Regions from separate parts of the Planococcus kocurii genome, predicted to be linked through region 4. Evidence: riboswitches for the same ligand, from Rfam matches in the RefSeq annotation. Region 4 holds a riboswitch; each other region holds the start of a gene.
What was found. Region 4 has a riboswitch for S-adenosylmethionine ahead of AUO94_RS13230 (methionine biosynthesis PLP-dependent protein). Riboswitches for the same ligand answer to the same signal wherever they lie in the genome.

Region 1: it holds a riboswitch for S-adenosylmethionine, as region 4 does, so the genes downstream of both, AUO94_RS11500 (methionine ABC transporter ATP-binding protein) here and AUO94_RS13230 (methionine biosynthesis PLP-dependent protein) in region 4, are expected to answer to the same signal.
Region 2: it holds a riboswitch for S-adenosylmethionine, as region 4 does, so the genes downstream of both, AUO94_RS03165 (methionine ABC transporter ATP-binding protein) here and AUO94_RS13230 (methionine biosynthesis PLP-dependent protein) in region 4, are expected to answer to the same signal.
Region 3: it holds a riboswitch for S-adenosylmethionine, as region 4 does, so the genes downstream of both, metK (methionine adenosyltransferase) here and AUO94_RS13230 (methionine biosynthesis PLP-dependent protein) in region 4, are expected to answer to the same signal.

The regions. Positions count from the first base shown of each region.
Region 1 covers NZ_CP013661.2:2,329,095-2,334,898, forward strand. The annotation lists partial or broken gene AUO94_RS11485 (M20 family metallopeptidase) at 103-1,307, opposite strand; gene AUO94_RS11490 (MetQ/NlpA family ABC transporter substrate-binding protein) at 1,335-2,168, opposite strand; gene AUO94_RS11495 (methionine ABC transporter permease) at 2,201-2,851, opposite strand; gene AUO94_RS11500 (methionine ABC transporter ATP-binding protein) at 2,841-3,872, opposite strand; SAM riboswitch class I at 4,006-4,120, opposite strand; gene AUO94_RS11505 (glycerol-3-phosphate acyltransferase) at 4,232-4,873, opposite strand; SAM riboswitch class I at 5,007-5,122, shown strand; gene AUO94_RS11510 (O-acetylhomoserine aminocarboxypropyltransferase/cysteine synthase family protein) at 5,221-5,804, shown strand, end outside.
Region 2 covers NZ_CP013661.2:611,141-616,944, forward strand. The annotation lists gene AUO94_RS03155 (MetQ/NlpA family ABC transporter substrate-binding protein) at 1-473, opposite strand, end outside; gene AUO94_RS03160 (methionine ABC transporter permease) at 521-1,189, opposite strand; gene AUO94_RS03165 (methionine ABC transporter ATP-binding protein) at 1,182-2,207, opposite strand; SAM riboswitch class I at 2,296-2,400, opposite strand; gene AUO94_RS03170 (thioredoxin family protein) at 2,506-2,832, opposite strand; gene AUO94_RS03175 (ribonuclease M5) at 2,838-3,176, opposite strand; gene gcvH (glycine cleavage system protein GcvH) at 3,522-3,902, opposite strand; gene AUO94_RS03185 (arsenate reductase family protein) at 3,983-4,306, opposite strand; gene AUO94_RS03190 (acyl-CoA dehydrogenase family protein) at 4,443-5,804, opposite strand, start outside.
Region 3 covers NZ_CP013661.2:534,042-539,845, forward strand. The annotation lists gene AUO94_RS02695 (M14 family zinc carboxypeptidase) at 1-546, opposite strand, end outside; gene AUO94_RS02700 (LLM class flavin-dependent oxidoreductase) at 815-1,852, opposite strand; gene AUO94_RS02705 (alpha/beta hydrolase) at 1,886-2,692, opposite strand; gene AUO94_RS02710 (gamma carbonic anhydrase) at 2,805-3,320, shown strand; gene metK (methionine adenosyltransferase) at 3,377-4,573, opposite strand; SAM riboswitch class I at 4,775-4,887, opposite strand; gene pckA (phosphoenolpyruvate carboxykinase (ATP)) at 5,272-5,804, shown strand, end outside.
Region 4 covers NZ_CP013661.2:2,720,349-2,726,152, forward strand. The annotation lists gene AUO94_RS13215 (ABC transporter permease) at 1-145, opposite strand, end outside; gene AUO94_RS13220 (Fe(3+) ABC transporter substrate-binding protein) at 216-1,280, opposite strand; gene metC (cystathionine beta-lyase) at 1,623-2,795, opposite strand; gene AUO94_RS13230 (methionine biosynthesis PLP-dependent protein) at 2,779-3,912, opposite strand; SAM riboswitch class I at 3,987-4,092, opposite strand; gene AUO94_RS13235 (LLM class flavin-dependent oxidoreductase) at 5,340-5,804, shown strand, end outside.

The DNA.
Region 1 (5,804 bases), 390 kb from region 4:
AACAGCAACTTCAACCCATATAGTAGTAGTTTAGCACGAAGTGGGAAAATGGTGAAAATTCTGGTCACAAAAAAACGACGCCCGGCAAGGGACATCGTTCAATTAGTTTTGCTTTTTCAGTTTTAATGCTTCTGTATGCGCAGCTTGTACTTCCTCTAGTAGAGTTGTCTTTGTCAGCAATAGATACCCAGTAGTAGCTAATGCTTTAGCGCCTTTGATCAACGCATTATTGCCTTGCTCTGATTTAGCAGCTTCACGAAACTCAGCAGTATGGGCAATTAGGCTTTCAGGACCAATTTTAATATAGCCATGTGCAGTAGGGACTACGTAACTAATGTTGCCAGCATCGGTAGAACCAAGGCCAGAAATCCGGGAATCTGCCACCGCCTCACCTAGTGCTTCAAGCTCGCTACGAACAATCACATCCAAAGCGGGTGTAATGACCAAGTCACGCACTTCATTTTGGAAACGTTCGATTTTTACTGTAGCACCAGTTGCCAATGCCGCGCCTTCAGCAATCGCTCGAATTTTACGAGCAGTGTCAGCTGTTTTCTTCCAAGAATCACCCCGAATATAAAAGCGTGCCGCCGCATATTCAGGAATGATGTTCGGTGCATCACCTCCATGAGTGATAATCCCGTGGATACGCGCATCTGAAGGTAATTGCTGACGCAAAGCATTGATGCTATTAAATAGCTGCAAGACCGCATCAAGTGCATTAATGCCTTGTTCAGGAGAGCCTGCTGCATGCGCGGGCTTACCGTAAAAGTGGAATTCCAATGGATCAACAGCAAGGGAAGGACCAGTGACAGCTGAATTTCCAGAAGGATGTAGCATCAAAGCCGCATCAATACCTTCGAGCAGGCCGTGTTTAACGAAACTGCCCTTGGCGCTACCATTTGGACCGCCTTCTTCTGCAGGTGTTCCAAGAACGACAACTCGGCCACCAATAAGGTCTAAGGTTTCTGATAATGCAATGGCGGCAGCGACGCTAGTGGTTCCAATAATGTTGTGGCCACAGGCATGACCGATTCCAGGCAGTGCATCATATTCAGCAAGGTAAGCGATTGTTGGCCCAGAAAGTGAGCTTTCTTTACTGGCAAAAAAAGCAGTGTCGTGACCGGCGACGCCTTTGTCAACGGTAATCCTGCGTCTTCAAGCAAATCAATTAATAAAGAACTCGCATAAAATTCTTCATTACCAAGTTCAGGTTTGGCGTGAATTGCCTGGCTTGTTTCAATATATATCGTACGTTGCGAGTCGATGGATTGAGAGATGATCTGTCTTGCTTCCTTGATAAGGGTCATTGGAATTCCTCCTATATAGATAACTTCTTATTGGTAATCGACAAGCTCATCTACTGTAACAACAGTTGGAATTTGAGCACCTTTCGTATGCTCAATAATAAATTCAGCGGTATCTTCCTGTTGATAAATCTCGACGATTTTCTGGTAAGCTTCATTATCAGCGTCTTCAGCGTTTGCAGCAATCAAGTTAATATACGGTTTAGCCGTATCACTTTCGCGAGCGATTGGATCTTTAGTTGGGTTTAATCCCGCATCAACGGCAACACCATTGTTGATGATTGAAGCAGCCACATCAGGCATTGCACGTGGTGTATGACCAGACACCATAGGGACAATTTCAATGTTTTTTGGGTTTTCGATAATGTCTTCTGCCGTTCCAGTAAGTCCAGCATCGTCAGAAAGTGTGATCAATCCTGCTTCGTCGAGAAGTAATAGTGCGCGGCCCATGTTGGTCGCTTCATTGGGAGTTGCGATTTGTGAACCTTCAGGAATATCATCGATAGATTCGTATTTATCAGAATACAAGCCCATCGGTGCAATGACGGTCGAACCAATCGGTACGATATCAATATTATGCTCAGCAACAAATTCATCAAAATAAGAAATCGTCTGGAACGCATTCAAATCCAGTTCCCCTTCAGCTAGCGCTAGGTTCGGAGCTACATAATCAGAAAAAGTTTGGATTTCCAACTCAATTCCTTCCTTCTCCGCTTTGTCCGCAATATAATCCCAAATCGTCGTATCCGAACCGCTAATACCAAGTGTTACGGTCGTTTTGCCTTGTGCATTGCTATCGTCTCCGCAAGCAGCCAAAATGAATACCAGTAGTAAAAGTAATGTTGCTGTTAAAATTTTTTTCATGAGTAATTCCTCCATTTTTAAGGTGTATTTTACTAATTACGTCTGACTTGCCTCGATAATACATTTCCAAAAGATTGAACGCCTTGTACCAGTATGACCAAAATAGCTACTGTGATGAACATTACGACCGTGTCGAATCGTTGATATCCGTATGTAATGGCTAAGTCCCCAAGACCACCGCCGCCAATAGCGCCAGCCATTGCAGAAGCACCAATAAGTCCAACTACAGCGATTGTCAAAGCAAGAACAAGTGAACTTAACGCTTCGGGAATCAAGAAGCGAAAAATAATTTGCAACGGAGAGGCACCCATTGCTTGTGCGGCCTCGATCACACCTTTATCGACTTCAAGCAAAGAGTTTTCAATTAACCGAGCAATGTATGGCCCCGCATAGAAAACTAGTGGAACGATGGCTGCAGCTGTACCAATCGATGTACCGACAATGAGCCGAGTTAATGGAATAATGGCAACCATTAAAATAATAAAAGGAATAGAGCGAAAAATATTGATGACGACATTCAATACTTTAGACACGATTTCATTTTCCAACAAATGTCCATGACGTGTAACGACTAACAAGATACCGAGAGGAAAGCCAATCAATAACGAAAATCCAAACGCAACACCTGTCATATAGACGGTTTCCCATAAAGCTTCCAAAATTTGTTCGTAATCAACGGACATAATCAATGACCTCCTCTATTTGAATAGTGCTGTCCCTAATAGAAGATAAGGCACGTTCCACTTCGCTTGACTCTCCAGAGAATTCGACAATTAAGTTGCCGTATGGAACACCTTGCAATTCGGTAATATTGCCGAATAGTACATTCAAATCAACGTTAAAGTCACGTGACACTCGGGACATGAAGGGTTGACCGACTGATGTGCCAGTAAACTGCAACCGGTATATGGCCTGATTATTTTGTTTATCTTGAATTTGTGCTAGCAGCGATTCAGGCAACTCGTCGTTCATAACAGAGCGAACAAATCGTTTGGTGGTAGCTTGCTGTGGATTAGAGAAAACGTTAAAGACGCTTCCTTGCTCAATAACTTTCCCTGCTTCAAGCACGGCCACTTTGTCACAGATTTCTCGAATGACGCCCATTTCGTGTGTGATGAGCAGGATGGTAATATTGTATTCTTTATTGATTTTGCGAAGTAGGTCCAAAATCGATTTCGTCGTTTGTGGATCAAGTGCTGATGTTGCTTCGTCGCATAACAGAACGGAAGGATTCGTTGCAAGAGCACGAGCAATGCCGATGCGTTGCTTTTGTCCACCTGACAGCTGGTCTGGATATTTTTGCGCCTGATCTGCAAGTCCGACGAAATCGAGCAACTCTTTTACTTGTTTTTCGATATCATTTTTCGGTGTGTTAGCTAACAGGAGCGGCATAGCGACGTTATGATAAACCGTTTTTGAATGGAGTAAATTAAAATGTTGGAAAATCATACCGATATCTTTTCTGATAGTACGAATTTCTTTGCTAGATAGCGTCGAAATATCCTTTCCGTGAATTAATACACGTCCTTTAGAAGGACGTTCGAGCAAGTTTACAGTGCGGATTAGCGAGCTTTTACCGGCTCCACTAAAGCCAATAACTCCGTAGATTTCGCCAGTTTGGACAGTTAAATCGATGCCGTTCAATGCATAGATTTCCTGTTTACCTGATTGGTAGGTTTTGGCGACGCCTTCGAATTGAATCATAGTAAGTAGACCTCCTCATGCTGTATTGTTATTCAAATCGTTAATGCTCACAATCCGTCGAGAAACTAGACAAAAAGAGCCCCCTTTTTTCTTAACCATAAGAAAAAAGAGGGCTCCTGTTGAAACCATCTAATTCTCATCTTCCAAATGCATGGATGCATTTGCAGGAGTTGGCACAGTTTTTGCGGTTAAACAAATCTGCTGCCGAAACGTCATAGGGCCTGTCCCTCGGTTTCTCTGGATAAGAAAGTGATGTATGCTATTCGATTCGTGATTCCTACTTTATGGCGGAATAACAAAAAAGTCAAGATGAATATTGAAATTTATTTTTTAATCTTCAAAATTCATTGTATTCCTTTCTAAATGGACGGAGTAGGTTTCTTTCGAAAAACTGATGATACTGTAGGTTCACTGCCATTCTTTATTCGGATAATATTTTCTCGATGTTTCCATAAAGCCATCGTGAACAGGACTAGCGCTATTAGTAACGGCCATAGACCGACTGCAGGGATAAAGGCAATTACAAAATACACGGCGTACAAAACGAATACGCCAATGACAAGATAATTTGTTACCAGTGAAACAACGATCAATAACAATAATCCGAGCAACCCGAGCTTCCAGTCAAGCGCTATCATTACACCTATTACAGATGCTGTACCTTTTCCGCCGTCAAAGTTCATATAGAACGGAAAATTATGACCAACTATTACGGCAGCTCCTGCAACGAACAATAGGGTCCAGATTGTTGCAGTTGAAAAGCTACCTAAGTCCACTAACAAACGTAACCCCGCAACAACAGCAAAGCCTTTGGAAACGTCAATAAAGGCAACGAGCAAACCATATTTCCAACCCAGCACGATGGCTGCATTAGAAGCACCGGAATTTTTTACGCCCGAATTTTTGATGTTCACGCCTGATACGGCTTGTGCAACAAGTGAACCATGACAACAACCGATAAAATAACCTGTAATCAGTAAGAGCAAAATCCAAATGACCATCATTAATTCCTCCTCTACACTAAAAGATAACGTTTGAAAGAAGACAAGGTTTCAAAATTTTTTGACTAATAAGCTTGACAAACGCCAATAAAGTTTTTATACTTCACAACAAGATCAAAAATCAAATCAAATACTCTTATCAAGAGTGGCGGAGGGATAGGCCCTGTGATGCCCGGCAACCGACAGACATTTTGTTTGTAAAGGTGCTAATTCCTACAGAATCGATTTACAGGTTCTGAGAGATAAGAGGAGGAAACTCCGTAATTTACGGCCCTCTTCTTAGCGAAGGGGGCTTTTTTCGTCCCCTTTAGCATGTGTTACTACTAAAAAAACAGGGGGAATAGAAAATGACAAACTTTAAACCAGAAACATTATTATTACACGGAGGACAACAACCAGATCCAACGACAGGCTCTAGAGGTGTTCCTGTTTATAAAACCACTTCGTATGTTTTTAAAAATACACAGCATGCACAAGACCTCTTTGGACTGAAAGATACAGGCAATATTTACTCACGCATTATGAATCCGACGGTCGATGTCTTTGAACAACGAGTAGCGTTACTAGAAGGTGGCACTGCAGCAGTTGCTCTTTCTTCAGGAATGGCCGCTATTGCTTTTTCCATTTTGAACATTGCAGAAGCGGGTGATGAAATCGTAGCAGATAGCAGTCTTTACGGTGGCACCTACAATTTGTTTGCTAACACGCTACCACGCTATGGCATCACAACAAAATTCGTCGATGCGACCGATCCAGAAAATTTTAAAGCAGCAATTACAGATAAAACAAAAGCGATATTTGGTGAAATTATTGGCAATCCAAGCTTGAATGTTTTTGATGTCGAAAAAGTAGCAGAAATTGCCCATGCTAACGGATTGCCGTTATTGATTGATAATACATTTGCCTCTCCTTACGGCAGCAACCCGATTGA
Region 2 (5,804 bases), 1.4 Mb from region 4:
ACACCTTCTGCCAATGTGATTAAGCCTTCTACCTCAAGCAGCGATAAAATACGACCCTGCTCCGATACCGAGTTGCTCATCAAAATGGTTGCATCCTGTGGTAGTTCATCAAGAGAAGCATATTTTTGTGAATAAACACCGATTGGTTCAATGTGAATCCCTCCAGCATTTTCAAACTCATAACCATTATCAGCTATTTGAGTTTCTAAGTAAGGAATAGTTTGGAAATAGTTGGCATCAATTTCACCAGACTCTAAATCTTTGTTTGGCAAAATATAGTCTTGATACGTTTCAACTTCAAGTTCAATTCCTTGCTCTTCTAAAAGGGGCTTCGCTTGTTCTAAAATTTCAGCATGCGGTACGTTAGAAGCGCCTATGCGTAATGTCTTAGACTCTTCTTCACTTGCTCCACCATTTCCACATCCTGCGAGTACCAATGCCGTTAACGCTGTTCCTACTACAAATTTCTTCATCTCAATCTCTCCCTTATGTGTTGTTTTATAGAACGGAAAATCCGTTTTTACCGTTTGTCTGCTTTTATCGTGACCCAATCACCAATGTATTGAATGATAAAGACAATGATTAAGATTAAGATTGTTGCCATCAATGTAACGTCTTCACGACTGCGTTGAAAGCCGTCGAGGAAAGCAAGTGTACCAAGACCACCTGCGCCGATAATGCCGGCCATTGCTGTATAGCCGACCAATGCAATCGCCGTGACCGTAATGCCGGATATTAATGCCGGTTTTGATTCGGGCAATAACACTTTCCAAATGATGGTGCCGGTTGTTGCACCCATTGAACGAGCCGCCTCGATCACACCTTTATCAATTTCTTTTAGCGCAATTAGCACCATTCGTGCATAAAATGGAGCTGAACCGATGATTAATGCCGGTAAAGCCGCATTCGGTCCGCGAATCGATCCCATCAAGAACAAAGTGACAGGAATCAATAAAATGATCAAGATGATAAAAGGAATTGAACGGAAAATATTGACGAATGCGCCAGTCAGCCAATTAACGAGTTTGTTTGCCCACAATTGTTTCGGTGCTGTTAAGAACAAGATAATACCAAGTGCTAAACCAATAACAAATGTAAATACAGTTGATAATGCGGTCATGTAAAGTGTTTCAAGAGTAGCTTCCCACATGCTGTCCCACTTTACATTTGGAAATAACGATTCAATCATTGTCCATCACCTCCGCTTGAATATCTTCTGAGCGAAGAAATACCAGTGCTTCTTCAATTTCTGCTTGAGACCCTTTAAGCTGTAAGATCAAGGTGCCGTATGCGCCACGCTGCGTATGCGAGATATTGCCTTGAACAATATTCACTTCCACGGCATGACTGCGAATCAATTTAGTTAAAATGGGTTGTTCGGTTTGATCGCCAACAAAAACCAATTTCACCAATTCGCCAGTTGGGTATAATTCCCGCAGGTTTTTGATGGTTTCCTGTGAATCTCCACTGTCGGCTACTTGCGCAACAAAGCGTTTCGTGATTGCCTCTTTCGGTGATTGGAACACATGTAAAACGTCGCCAAGTTCTACAACTCGTCCGCCTTCCATTACAGCCACACGGTGGCAAATTTTCCGGATGACGTGCATTTCATGAGTAATCAGTACAATTGTCAATCCCAATCGCTTATTGATGTCTACTAACAAGTCAAGAATGGCATCTGTTGTTTCTGGATCGAGTGCTGATGTCGCTTCGTCACACAACAAGACTTCTGGGTCATTTGCTAATGCCCGGGCAATACCGACGCGTTGTTTTTGTCCTCCTGATAGCTCAGAAGGATAGGCGTTTTCACGACCCGTTAATCCGACTAATTCAATTAACTCCTGTACACGATTTCCGCGTTGTGCTTTTGCCACTCCGGCAATTTCTAGCGGAAATTCAATATTTTCTCTCACTGTACGAGACCATAGTAGATTAAAATGTTGGAAAATCATACTGACTTTCTGACGTGCCTTGCGTAATTCTCCGCCTTTAATCGCTGTGATAATTTGTCCATTAATCTCTACAGTTCCTGACGTTGGTTTTTCTAACCCATTCAACAATCGGATTAAGGTACTTTTACCTGCTCCACTATAACCAATAATACCGAATATCTCTCCATCAGAAATGGATAAGTCCACTTGATCCACAGCTGTTAAAATTGCCTTGCCTGTATCGAATTTTTTTGTCACTTGCTTTAACTCAATCATTCTTCCAACACTCCTAAATCTTAAAAATAAAAAACCCTTCCGCGCATAACTGAGCAGAAGGGCAAACGTATAGTATACGGAAACCAATCTCTCATCGTCCAAAGCTTTCGCTTTGTGTGATTTGGCACCATTTCATTTTCATGACGGTTGCCGGGCTTCATAGGGCACTTCCCTCCACCACTCGTAATAAGAGTTTTGATATGAAATTTTTGAAAAACTTAAGGACTGTATTCTATTTGACTCTTCGCTTGTTGTCTAGATTTCAGACAAGCAATTGGTTTTTTATCAGAAGACTAATTTACCATGACCGGCTGTATTCGTCAACAGGTTTTAACTTACTATACAAGTATGGCACTGATTGAAAAGCATAGATTTTCTCTTTTAGTTTGCCACCTTCTGTTATAAGTAAGCACGGTACACTCTCCACTTCGTAGAGATCCGCTATTTCTTGAACGTAATTTAAATTTGCTTTGCCCATTGGAAGATCCGGTAACAATTCGGTGACAACTGATAGCATCTTAGACGCAACCTGGCAAGTTCCACACATTGGCGCGTACAAATAATAAGCCGTTGATTTATTCGTATTCTTTTCTTTGATCCATTCTTTGTGCGTCCATTCATTCATTTTCTTCATCCCTCTGTTAATAGCTTATTTACCTGGATATTCGCTGTGATGAGCACATCCATCAAGATCCGGAGCGGTGTTGCTGCAACTTCTTTATAATTTCGGTTAATGTAAAAATGACGAGCTTCAGGAAATTCACGCTTGACGAGTTTCCTCAGTTTTTCTCCTGAAGAGTCTGCATCTACTAGTATGATCATATCCTGGCCTTCGTACGGTAATAGTAACTCTTCCAGTCTCGATGCACTTACTGTACCATTTGTACAAAGAATCGTCACGGGTTCTGCAATGAGTGGTGCAATCCTTGACTTATCACTGAGCCCTTCGACAACAATCACCTTTCCCATAACACTCACCCCATCAAATATAAAATAAGAAAAGTTCTAAGACTTAGCGGTAAAAGAAAACTTTCGTTTTATTGCGATAAAGCTCTTTATATAAGTCGAACTAATGATTTCCACTTGTTGATATTCCGTAAAACAGCAGTGCTTTCGAGCTCACAGGATGTGGATCATGCAACCCGTTCCTTTGCTGAGCACAAAGCAGTATAGAAAAGTCGGTTTCTTTTACCAACTTATCTAGTTTTAAAATACCAATAGAACAGGCTGACGTCCATTTCCATGACTTATGCGAACTGCTGACAACACTTATCGGTCATAAAAAAAAGCGCCAAGATAGGCGCTTTTCAGTAATTACTCGTTGGTCATTTCTTTGTATTCGTCTGCTGTCATCAATGCATTAACTTCTTCTTCAGAAGGGGCTTCGATTACAACCATCCAAGCCTGCTCGTAAGGAGACTCGTTCACAAATTCTGGGCTATCTTCAAGTTCAGAGTTAACCTCGATTACTTTTCCGCTAATTGGCGCATACAATTCTGAAACCGTTTTAACGGATTCAACACTGCCGAAAGGCTGATCTTTTTTTAGCTCGTCTCCAACTTGTGGAAGTTCAACAAAAACGATATCCCCTAGTTCCGCTTGTGCGAAATGAGTAATACCGATACGTGCATTGCCATCTTCGGTTTTAACCCATTCATGTTCTTTTGAATAACGAAGTTCTGCTGGTGTGCTCATCTTGACCCCTCCAAATTATGTAGTTCATTCACATTCAGTTTGACATAAACAGCCGCGAAATACAAGATGGTGCTACTCGCTTACAACCAGCGATTTTGATAATCTGCTTCTTTAAAGCCAAGTGTCACTTTTTCGCCATCCCAAGCCAAGGGACGCTTGATCAGCATGCCATCAGAAGCAAGTAGTTCCAATTGCTGGTCTTCGCTCATAGTCGATAACTTATCTTTTAAACTAAGTGAGCGATAAACCAAACCACTCGTATTAAAAAACTTCTTCAATTCTAAACCACTCGCTTGATACATTTGAGCTAATTGTTCTTTAGTTGGTGGGTTTTCCGCAATGTGTATTTCATTGAATTCCACTTTGTTTTGTTCTAGCCAACTTTTTCCTTTACGGCAAGTCATGCATTTTGGATATGCGTAATAAGTAATCACCTTAAAACCTCCCTTTTTTCTAAGCTTACCAAAGAGAAGCCTTGTGGTCGATGAATAAAAACAGGCAACCCCCAAATTAACGGAGTTGCCTGTTTCATAAAACTTCTTACACGACGTATTTCTCTACATCAATTAGCTTAACAGCAGCTTCGCGTTTTTTCGCAATAACGTTATAAGGAGTTGAACGCGTTAATTTGCGCAACGCTGAAAGCATCATGCGTTGGTTATCGCCTTCAATAGCCGCGATCAATGTTTCTTTCGCATCTCGCTCGATTTGATCAAACGCTTCTTGACAATAAATTTGTGTATACAACAGTTTTTGTTTCGCTTTTTCTTCACCTGAAGCGGCAATTGCTTTTTCAGTACGCAACACGACAGATTCCATCGCAAAGACGTTGCTGACGATATCGGCAATGTTCACTAGCACTTCTTGTTCGGCCTCTAGTTTTGTGCCGTATGTTTGTGCCGCTAGTCCCGCTGCGAGCAATGCAATTTTCTTCGCGTTTTTTACCAAGTATTTTTCTTGGTCTAATGCATCTGTCCCTACTTCTTCAGGCATCATCATTAACAGCTCTTCTTGTAACTTTTGAGCGTGTTGCAATAACGGCAATTCACCTTTCATTGCTTTACGCAACAATGTACCTGGTACGAGTAACCGGTTGATTTCGTTGGTGCCTTCGAAAATACGGTTAATGCGTGAATCGCGGTAAATGCGCTCAATTTCATATTCTTGCATAAAGCCGTAACCACCATGCAATTGAACGCCTTCATCGACGATATAATCTAACGTTTCTGTACCGAAAAATTTATTTAACGAACATTCTACCGCAAATTCAGCAATTGAATCTGCCACTAGCTTGCCGTCTGCTTGTTGCTCGTCTGTAAACCCGCTCATTCGGTCTTCAAAAAGGCCAACAGTACGGTAAACAGAACTTTCAACTGCATACAATTTAGAAGCCATTGTCGCTAATTTTTCGCGCGTCAAGTTGAAAGACGAGATTGGTGTTTTAAACTGCTGACGTTGGTTCGTATACGGAATCGTCAATTCCATCGCACGTTTCGAGGCACCAATTGTACCTACCCCTAATTTATAACGACCAATGTTCAAAATGTTAAACGCGATAATATGGCCACGTCCTGCTTCGCCCAAAAGATTTTCCACAGGAACTTCAGCGTCTTCAAGAATTAACGTACGTGTTGAAGACGATTTGATACCCATTTTCTTTTCTTCAGGCCCAACAGAAACACCTGGGAATTCACGTTCAACGATAAACGCAGAGAATTTGTCTCCGTCAATTTTTGCATATACAACAAAGACATCCGCAAATCCAGCATTGGTGATCCATTGTTTTTCACCATTCAAGACGTAATGCGTACCCGCTTCATTTAATTTTGCTACTGTTTTCGCGCCTAATGCGTCAGACCCTGAACTTGGTTCTGTTAATGCGTAAGCTGCAATCATTTCGCC
Region 3 (5,804 bases), 1.3 Mb from region 4:
GTCCGCGTTATAGCGTGTGAGATTCCGCTCTCCTTTCGCTATGTAATCATCTAATGAAAAGTTTACATCTCCCATTGCTCCATCTGGATTGAGCATCGGCACGATTAACATATTGACGCCATCTGTTACCCCTTTCATCTTGCCTGTTCCAAGGTGTTTGATAAATTCAAGCGCGCCTTCTGTTGTCAATTGTTCGTTGCCATGTTGTTGAGTGAGAAAAAGAATGGTTGGATTTTCAGGATTTGTCACATATTTAACTAAGTACAAATCACGCCCTTTAATACTTTGACCAATTACTTCAAGTTCCATATTTTTTTGTTTGGCTTCTTGTGTTTTTAAAAAATCCGCCATTTCATCATATGTTGTTAGTATGGATGTGTTGATGGTTTCGTTGCCACCATAAGCTGGTCCATTCCCCACTGCTCCGACAACAGGCGACATAAAAGGAGAAGCGCTCAAAACCATCGCTCCGGCAATTGTTAATGTCATCATTTTTTTGCGAATCATCTTCTTGTTAGCTGTTTTCGTCACATTCATTTTCTTCATCCATTTTTCACCCCTATGATTTTTTTAGAAACGGTCTTAAGAAAAACAATTCAGCTCCATCTGTAGCCTCCGCTCCAAAGTATTTCGTCACACTAATGTTCTTCCTTCTTTATTGATTGAAATCCTTTAATTGATTTTAAAATGAACAAATGGAATCAGTATTTTTTAAATTAACAGTCTATTAGTCATATTGAACACTATAACTTTCTTCTTAGCATCAAAAAACCACTTCCTCTAGTGGAAGTGGTTAGAATATAAAATGTATTTATTATGAATCTGTGAATAAAGAAATGTCAGTTTGTCTACGTCTTTTCATTTCTTCAGCAATCAATTCAAAGGTTTTGAGTTTGTCCTTAAAATCGTACGTTGCTGAAACTAGCATGACTTCGTCTGCTTCGTATTCTGAAGCTACTGTTTCGAGTTGGTCTACAACGTGTTGCGACGTGCCCACTACCATGCGACGACGATTTTCAGCGACTAATTGCTTTTCGAATTTCGAGTATGGATAAGCACTTGCTTTTTCAGGTGGCGGTGTGCCGTTTGAGGGCATCCCTTGCGCACTCATGGATAATGATAAATCTAAAGAAGAGGCGATCCACTCTGCTAGTTCAGGTGTTTCTTGGCAGACTACAAAAATGGCAATACCGACATAAGGTTTACTGCCATCAATTGACTTAAACTGTTTTCGGTATTCTTTCGTAAAGTTTTGGCCGCCTTCTCCATTGATAAAGTGAGCAAACATATAAGGCAATCCTTTTTCAGCTGCTAGCCGTGCTGAATTTTCACTAGATCCTAAAATCCAGATGGGTGGCGTATTTACCGTAACCGGCGTTGCTTTCATGCCAAAGTATGGATGGTCTTCTGGAATAGCATCGTTTAAGTACATACAGAGCTCGTCTATTTGTTTAGGAAATAGACTACTGTCTCGCTTTTTCCCTTCATTTAATGCATAAGAAGCACGTGGCATACCACCAGGTGCTCGTCCCATTCCTGCATCGATTCTTCCAGGATATAAGGCTTCCAGCAATTTGAAGTTTTCCGCAATTTTAAAAGCAGCATAATGTGGCAGCATGACGCCACCAGAACCTAGCCGTATTGTTTGAGTCACAGCTCCTAGATGCGCAATCAGCACTTCTGGAGAAGATCCGGCTAGCGTTGTTGCATCATGATGCTCAGACACCCAAAAGCGTGTATAACCCCAATTTTCAGCTTGTTGTGCAAGAATGGCGGTATGCTTTAATGCCTCCTGCGGTGTGCTGCCTTCTGAAATTGGTGATTGGTCTAATAGGCTATACTTTAATGCCATAAAAATTCTCTCCTTTACAAAAAAACAAACAGCTTATTCTTCAACCAAGTAACCGACAGAGCGCAAAACTGTATGGATAAACGCCTGCGCTGCTAGAAAGACTTCTTCTTTTTCAGGTTCTTGGAAAATATCGTGATAGCAGAATTTCCATTCTTTGTAGCTGAATTCGTTTAGTTGTTGCTTTAGTAACCATTGACGAGCTACTTCTTTCTCAACAATCAAATCTCGCTCTGCTGTATACAAACAAGTCGGAATCTGCGGATACCTGTCAATACTTGCAGCCGTTTCTTTCATATAACTCTGCACTTCTTTATACCAACTTGCAGTAATAACCGTTTGATACCGCTTGCTTTCGGTTTCTTGACTATAGGAAAAACGATCGCGTGTCAGGTGGCGTAATTCGATGCCGTGATCCATCTTTCTGCGGCCAGTCAATTGCGCAACTCCCGGAAATGCGTTTGGCGCTTTCGGTGGCAATTTTTTTAACTGCAACCAAGGCGATGTAAAAATAACTCCGGCTACATTGAATTTCCGGTTCCCTAAGACATTCATCGCAATGGTTGCGCCCAGTCCATGGGCAATGACAAATACTGGCAACTCATTTTCTGACGACAGTCTCAGCAACTCATTTACTGCCTGTTCATAGTCATCAAACGATTCTCGGTGAACTTTGTCCGCTCCCGCATTTTTGCCATGGCCCGGTAAATCTCCTGTATATACGTCAAATCCTGCCGATCGCCATTTTTCAATTTGCCATGCATAGCGCAGGTGTTGTTCATACGCACTATGTATGAACACAACTACTGCCTTTGCTGATCCTTCAGCCTGCCATTTCCACATAATCCAACTTCCTTTCCCTGCTAATCAATTCTTGATGTTGTCTGTTAATTTGACGTTTTGATTTGATTTGTTACGATTAAGAATATCTTATCTTGTTTAAAGGAGCTTTGCTATGATTTATCCATTTAAAGACAAATTCCCTAAAATCGATCCATCTGTTTTCATTGCAGACTACGTCACAATTTCTGGTGATGTGACAATTGGCACAGACTCTTCTGTGTGGTTTAATACGGTGATTCGCGGGGATGTCTCTCCGACGATTATTGGCGATAAAGTCAACATTCAAGACCTCTGCATGCTTCATCAAAGCCCGGGTAAAACCTTGCTTCTTGAAGATGACGTGACCATTGGCCATCAAGTTACACTTCACAGTTGCAATGTTCGTAAAGGTGCTCTCGTCGGCATGGGTTCGATTATTCTTGACGGCGCTGAAATCGGAGAAGGCGCATTTATTGGTGCGGGTAGTCTCGTACCGCCTGGAAAAGTTATCCCTCCTGGCATGCTAGCACTCGGACGCCCCGCGAAAGTCGTCCGCGAACTTCGTGAAGACGATAAAGAAGATATGGAACGTATTGTTCGAGAGTATGCAGAAAAAGCAGCTTATTATAAATCACTCCAAAAAAAGTAACAATAAAAAAGGACGACCGGGCATCACTGCCTAGTCGTCCTTTTCGTTTTGTTAACTTATACGCCAGCTTGTTCTTTTAAGATCGCTGCTTTGTCTGTACGTTCCCACGGCAAATCAACATCCGTACGGCCAAAATGTCCGTAAGCTGCCGTTTGCTTGTAGATCGGGCGACGTAGATCCAACATTTTAATGATTCCAGCAGGACGCAAGTCAAAGTTTGCGCGTACCAAATCATCTAATGTGTCTTCATCAACGATGCCAGTTCCAAACGTATCAAATGCGATCGATACAGGATGTGCTACACCAATTGCATAAGCTAGTTGCACTTCGCACTTATCTGCAAGGCCAGCTGCGACAATGTTTTTTGCAACATAACGTGCCGCGTAAGCCGCTGAACGGTCAACTTTTGTCGCGTCTTTCCCTGAGAATGCGCCGCCACCGTGACGAGCATAACCACCGTACGTATCTACGATGATTTTACGTCCAGTTAAACCTGCATCTCCTTGAGGTCCACCGATAACAAAACGGCCAGTTGGATTGATAAAATATTTTGTTTCTTCATCGATCCACTTTGTTGGAACAACTTCGTTAATGACGTATTCCTTAATATTACGTTGAATTTGTTCTAACGTTACTTCTGGATGATGTTGAGTTGAGATAACAATGGTATCCACACGAAGTGGTTTGTTGTTTTCGTCATATTCAACGGTCACTTGCGTTTTGCCATCTGGACGCAAGTATGGAAGAATTTCTTCTTTGCGTACTTCAGCCAAACGACGTGCCAATTTATGTGCCAATGAAATCGGCAATGGCATTAACTCTTCTGTTTCGTTGTTTGCGTATCCAAACATTAATCCTTGGTCACCTGCACCGATATCGTCTAACTCTTTATCTGTCATTTGGCCTTCGCGTGATTCAAGCGCTACGTTTACTCCAGCAGCGATGTCCGGTGATTGCTCATCGATTGCGGTAAGAACTGCACTTGTTTCTGAGTCGAAACCATATTTAGCTCGCGTATAGCCAATTTCTCTTACTGTTTGTCGAACGACTTTCGGAATATCCACATACGTAGAAGTGGTAATTTCTCCGGCTACTAGAACGAGTCCTGTCGTAACGGTCGTTTCACACGCAACGCGTGCATTTGGATCCTCGGTTAAAATGGCATCCAAAATAGCATCTGAGATTTGATCACAAATTTTATCTGGATGTCCTTCTGTTACTGATTCTGATGTAAATAATCGACGGTTTTTCAAAAAATGTTCCTCCTTATATCCTGCGAGATTGCTCTCGAAATTGATACGGTACTCGTTTCCCATGTCAAGTCCGTTCCAGACAATCTGGATTGAACTTCAAGCCGTTTGTGGCCTTTCACACGAGGATTAAGGGCATTTCACAAAAAAATCCCTTCACTCATTCGTCATGAGGAAAGGAAGAATCATCATTAGCACCTTTCACTCTTATCATCCAAGGTCTGTGCACCTTGTGTCAGGTTGGGCACCATCACTGCAAAAGCAGCAGGTTGCCGGGTTTCATAGGGCCTGCCCCCTCCACCAGCTCGGAATAAGAGTATCCGTTCAATTTTTCATCATACGGAATTAGCAAAGCGATGTCAACAATTTTCGAAAATAAAATTACATTCTTCAAATAAAAACAATGATTTTTTGATTATGCTATTCTACCAAACTTTAGATTCCCGCAAGTAAAAAACCAAACTATTCAGTAATATCTCTGTTCACACAAAGCCATTGTACACTGTAGAAAACCGCTTTAAAAGGCATCAGTACTATTTGGAAATTATAGAAATAATTCTACGTATTGTCGGAGCTATCCTCTAATATTTTTTAATTTCCCCAGTGGATTAGTGTAGACTAATAAAGCTAATGTGTTATACTAATGAACGAATATACATCCTCCCCATTATGGGAATAACAGAAAAGGAAGGTACATATATATGACTTCAGTGAACTTTGCAAACGATTTAAAAGATCTTTTGACTGGCCAAAATGTGCATGTTCAATTATCAGTGCCACAATTAGTGGAAGCGGCAACATCCCGCAAAGAAGCAGTATTAACTCGGGAAGGTGCTGTAACAGCGGAAACAGGAAAATATACTGGCCGCTCACCGAAAGACAAATACATGGTGGAAGAAGAAAGTTCTAAAAACAAAGTCGACTGGGGCAATGTGAACCGTCCGATTTCAAGCGAAGTATTTGAAAAGCTTTACGCTAAAGTGATTAAGCACCTTAAAGACAAAGATGCGCTTTATGTATTCAAAGGATTTGCCGGAGCCGACCATGAATCACGTGTGCCCATCCAAACAATCAATGAATACGCATGGCATAATCTATTTGCTCACCAATTGTTCATCCGGCCTACAGCTGAAGAATTGCAAACACACGAAGCTGAATTCACAGTTGTGTACGCTCCGACTTTTCAAGCAGACCCTGCAGTTGATGGTACAGCTTCTGAAACATTTATCATTGT
Region 4 (5,804 bases):
GGACAAATTCTTTCATATGTGCCCAGTTCTCGTTAGAGGGGGTGAAAAGACCTGTCACAATCGTTAAATTCGGTAAAAACAATGCAGCGATAATGACGATGGCTGCAACCGTCCAAATATTTATATTAGCTAATCTTCTTTGCATGGTTAAGCCACCTTCTCCAATCGCCAGAAATCCCTTGCTGTAAACATACAGCAAGGGCACAGCATATTCATTATTTCCAGCCGACTTCATTAAAGATCAGAATTGATTTCGCATTATTGTCTCCTAAAGCAGAAAGCGGAATGTCCTGTTCTTTAAATTCACCCCATGATGTTAGTAACTCAGAAGGTTCGACTTTTTCATTTACTGGGTATTCGTAATTTGTTTCTGCAAACGTTCCTTGTGCTTCAGGTGCAGAAAGGAATTCAAGAAGTTTTATAGCATTTTCTTTGTTTTTAGCTGTTTTCACAACACCCGCACCACTAACGTTCACGTGAGTACCAGTCGTATCTTGGTTCGGGAAGAACAATCCAAGTCCTTCTGCTACTTCTACTTCAGCAGGATCTTCAGAGTTCAACATTTGTCCAAAATAATAGCTGTTCATAATAGCAACGTCGCCAACTCCAGCAGCGATTGCTTTAGCTTGGTCCCGATCTCCGCCTTCAGGATCACGTGCGAAATTATTTACTAGGCCTGCAGCCCATTCTTTCGCTTTTTCTTCACCCTCTATTTCAATAAACGAAGCAAGTAGCGATTGATTGTAAATATTTTCAGAGCCACGAATCAATACACGGCCATTCCACTCGTCTTCTGTCAAAGCTTCATAAGTAGATAATTCTTCAGGTTTTACAGTTTCTTTGTTGTAGACAAGTACACGTGCACGTTTTGTTAAGCCATACCACATTTGGTCTGTGTCTTGGAATTTTTCAGGAATTTGTTCGTCTAGTATGTCACTTGATACGGACTGTAGCAAGCCATCTTCTTTAGCACGGTATAAACGTCCAGCATCTGCAGTCAAGAATAAATCAGCTTCAGTGCCATCTCCTTCACGCTTAATGCGCTCAAGCAACTCATCTGCGTCACCTTTAATTAGATTTACTTTAATACCGGTTTCTTCTTCAAACTTTTTGTATAATTCATCATCTACATCGTAATGTCTTGCCGTATATAAATTAACTTCTTTGCTTTCAGCTGTTTCTTCAGGTGCATCTGTTGCCGGTTCGGATGCATCATTGCTTCCGCATGCAGCTAAAACAAGAACTAATAAAGCGATAACCAGATAAAAAAGTTTGTTCATGGATGTCTCTCCCCTTAATGTGTAATTGAGATTTCAAATGAAAATCATTCTCATCATCAATTATAAAGTTCCAATTGAGAATGTCAATCATTATCAATAGAATCTCTTGTTTTTTTAATAATTGTGTCTAAAAAATGAGTGAGTAATTACCAATCATTATTCATTTGCGATTCCCTGTTGTTGCAGAAATGGAAATGAGCGAAAAACAAGAGATAGCTTAAAGCCAAGAAGAATTTGATAGAGGACTGCAAGATAAATCGAGTTCTCTATTCATAAGAAACCCTCTTGCCAGATGAGGCAAGAGGGTTTCTTAGAACAAAAGTTCTTTCTATAGAAGGAACTTTAATTTGCGATGCTTAATCCTTTTCGACGGGCTACTTGTAATAGTGCTTGGTTTAGATCTTGCACCAAATCATCACAATGTTCTAAGCCGACAGAAAAACGTAGCAAGCCGTCGGTGATTCCACGTTTTTCGCGTTCTTCTGGAGGCATTGAGCCATGAGACATCGTTGCAGGATAGGACAAAATCGATTCGACTGCGCCTAAACTAACTGCAAACACCGGAATTCTCAGATGTTCGACAAATATACGAACGGATTTTTTATCAGCTAAACGAAATGATAGAACCGCTCCTGCATTTGTAGCTTGGCGTTCGTGAATTGGGTTTCCAGGATGGAACGAAAATCCGGGGTAGTATACTTCTTCAATTAACGGATGGTTCTGCAAGTATTCAGCAATAACGCGAGCCGATTGAGACGACTGGCCTAACCGAGCACCTAAAGTTTTTATGCCTTGGATTAACAGGTAAGAATCTTGAGCTCCTAGAACAGAGCCAAACGTGTTTTGGATAAAGCCCAAACGGTTTCCAAGTTCTTCATCTTTGGTCACAGCAAGACCTGCGATGACGTCGCTATGACCTGACAGAAACTTCGTTGCACTGTGAAGAACGATATCTGCACCAAGCTCCAGTGGATTCTGGTAAAGCGGTGTCATAAAGGTGTTGTCAACAAACGTTAAACAGTTATTGGCTTTCGCTAGTTTTGCAGCGATTTCAATATCGGTAATATTCATAACAGGATTTGATGGCGTTTCCAAGTAAATCACTTTTGTATTTGGCTGGATGGCATTAGCCATTTCGTTTAAGTCCGTCATATTCACAAAGGTATATTCGATATTGAATTTGTCCAAAATTTCCGTGATAAAACGATAAGTTCCGCCGTAAACGTCTTCTGACACTAAGACATGGTCACCTGAAGACAACAGCATAAAAGCAGAGGAAATAGCAGCCATCCCTGAAGAAAAGGCGAACCCACGCTTGCCTCCTTCTAGCTTAGCGATGGTTTCTTCTAACGCTAGGCGAGTGGGGTTTCCAGAACGGCTATAATCAAACGGTCCAAACGAATCCAGGCTTTGTTGGTGAAAAGTGGAAGATAAATAGATAGGTACATTGACAGCTCCAGTTTGTGGGTCGACTCCAGTAGAGTGAATAAACTTCGTTTCAATGCGATCGGTCATATTCAACTACCTCCTTATTTAGTTCTGAAAACGCTTGTGCTAAATCAGCAATTAAATCTTCAGCAAGTTCCACCCCGACTGAAAATCGCAATAACCGATTGCAAACGCCACGTTTCGTCCGTTCTTCAAAAGGCATGTCTGCATGAGTTTGGGTGGCGGGGTAAGTAATAAAACTTTCAACACCGCCAAGACTTTCCGCAAAGGTGATGAGTTTAATGTGTTCAAGAAAAGGAGCTATCCATTCTTCTTTTTGCAAACGGAAGGACAACATGCCGCCTTTTCCAGGATACAACACATCAGACACAGACGACTGCTGAGACAAAAACTCAGCAATGGTTTTCGCGTTTGCGTCATGCTGTCGCATCCGTAAAGGCAATGTCTTTAATCCGCGAACCAGTAACCAAGAGTCAAAAGGGGACAAAACGGCACCAACCGAATTATGGAATGTTGCCAGTTTTTCGCAAATGCGATCGCCTTTAGCGGCAACAAGTCCAGCTAAAACATCATTATGACCACCAATATATTTCGTTGCACTATGGATAACAATGTCTGCACCCAGTAATAGGGGCTGTTGGAAGAAGGGCGTTAAAAATGTATTATCGACGATTAATAGAAGCTTATGCTTTTTAGCCAATGCGGCATAAGCAACGAGATCAATTTCTTGCATCAGTGGATTGGTGGGCGTTTCAATAAAAAGTGCACGTGTATGAATGGTTATTTTTTGTTCTGTGTCTTGGACATCTTTGAACTCGGTGTAGTTGGGGTGAATATTATAAGCTGATGCAAAGTGATCTAATAGGCGGTATGTTCCACCATAAATATCTTCCGGTACTAACAATTCATCACCTGGACGAAAAAGAGACAAAACGAGTTGAATAGCTGCCATTCCAGAACTGCAAGCAAATGCAGCATCTGCGCCTTCAAGTTCTGCAAATCCTTCTTCCAGAACAGAGCGAGTCGGGTTTTTCGTGCGCGTATAATCATAGCCAGTTGATTGGCCAAGTCCTTGATGTTCGTAGGCTGTCGACAAGTAAATGGGCGGATTAACGGCTCCTGTTGTGGGATCGCTGTGATTGCCTAATTGAACTAATAAAGTTTCCAAGCTGTGTTTTGTCATGTTACTCATCCTCTCAATAAGAAAACAGGGGCTTTTCTTCATAAAGAAGAAAGCCCCTGTCCGGAAATGCATTCTTCTCATCTGTTAGGCAGAAGCCTATTGGAATTAGCACCGTAGTCTTCGTCAGACTGGTTGCTGAGACTTCACAGGGCCAAATCCCTCCGTCTCTCTAGATAAGAAATATCTTATTAAGTTTAGTGTTTCTGTTTAGATGTTCCTAATCATAAATCAATTAATGAAAGAAAGCAAGTGTTGAATTTTAAATAATGCAAATATAAGAAGTGGGTAGGCAACTAGCTTGATTAGTAAAGGGAGGATAGGAAAAGAAAAATTTCTTTATGCCCGTCGAATCTACATGGCAGCTTGCGCTTTTCGGTGTCCAGTTGCAAGTGCCTAGCTCTTCGGGACATAAGTCAACCCAGCTGCGTGGCAAAGAACGCCACACTGCTGGTCTGTCTTATGCCTGTCAGAGCTGACGAGGCACTTTCACTTTTCATGTTGTCCAGCTCCAGCTGCCAGATTCTCGGGTCATAAGCCACTCCGGCTGTGTGGCTGAAAACATGCCACTTCACCAGAGCGTCTTATGCCCGTCGAATCTACATGGCAGCTTGCGCTTTTCGGTGTCCAGTTGCAAGTGCCTAGCTCTTCGGGACATAAGTCAACCCAGCTGCGTGGCAAAGAACGCCACACTGCTGGTCTGTCTTATGCCTGTCAGAGCTGACGAGGCACTTTCACTTTTCATGTTGTCCAGCTCCAGCTGCCAGATTCTCGGGTCATAAGCCACTCCGGCTGTGTGGCTGAAAACATGCCACTTCACCAGAGCGTCTTATGCCCGTCGAATCTACATGGCAGCTTGCGCTTTTCGGTGTCCAGTTGCAAGTGCCTAGCTCTTCGGGACATAAGTCAACCCAGCTGCGTGGCAAAGAACGCCACACTGCTGGTCTGTCTTATGCCTGTCAGAGCTGACGAGGCACTTTCACTTTTCATGTTGTCCAGCTCCAGCTGCCAGATTCTCGGGTCATAAGCCACTCCGGCTGTGTGGCTGAAAACATGCCACTTCGCCAGAGCGTCTTATGCCCGTCGAATCTACATGGCAGCTTGCGCTTTTCGGTGTCCAGTTGCAAGTGCCTAGCTCTTCGGGACATAAGTCAACCCAGCTGCGTAGCAAAGAACGCCACACTGCTGGTCTGTCTTATGCCTGTCAGAGCTGACGAGGCACTTTCACTTTTCATGTTGTCCAGCTCCAGCTGCCAGATTCTCGGGTCATAAGCCACTCCGGCTGTGTGGCTGAAAACATGCCACTTCACCAGAGCGTCTTATGCCCGTCGAATCTACATGGCAGCTTGCGCTTTTCGGTGCTTGAGCAAAAAAAGGGACGGTTCAGATAAACATCGCTACAATGGAAGAGAATAGGAGTGAACGGAATTATGCATATTAAGAAATTTGAAAATATCCCATTGGCGGTGCTTGATTTAGCACCGATAAACGAAGGTGCAGAAACAGCGCAGACCTTTAAAAATAGTGTGGAGTTGGCACAGCATGTGGAGCGATTGGGGTTTAATCGCTATTGGCTAGCTGAACATCATAATATGCCGGGTATCGGCAGTTCTGCGACATCTGTCCTTATTGGACATATTGCAGGCGCAACAGAGTCGATTCGTGTAGGTTCAGGTGGAGTTATGCTACCGAATCATGCACCGCTTGTTATAGCAGAGCAATTTGGTACATTGGAAACTATTTATCCTGGACGCATTGATTTAGGTCTAGGGCGTGCACCTGGTAGTGATCAAGCTACTGCGCATGCGTTACGTCGGAATTTGAATAGCAGCGGAGATGATTTTCCCCAGCAAGTTGCGGAGTTAGAAAATTACTTTTCAGCTAACCCTGTCGGA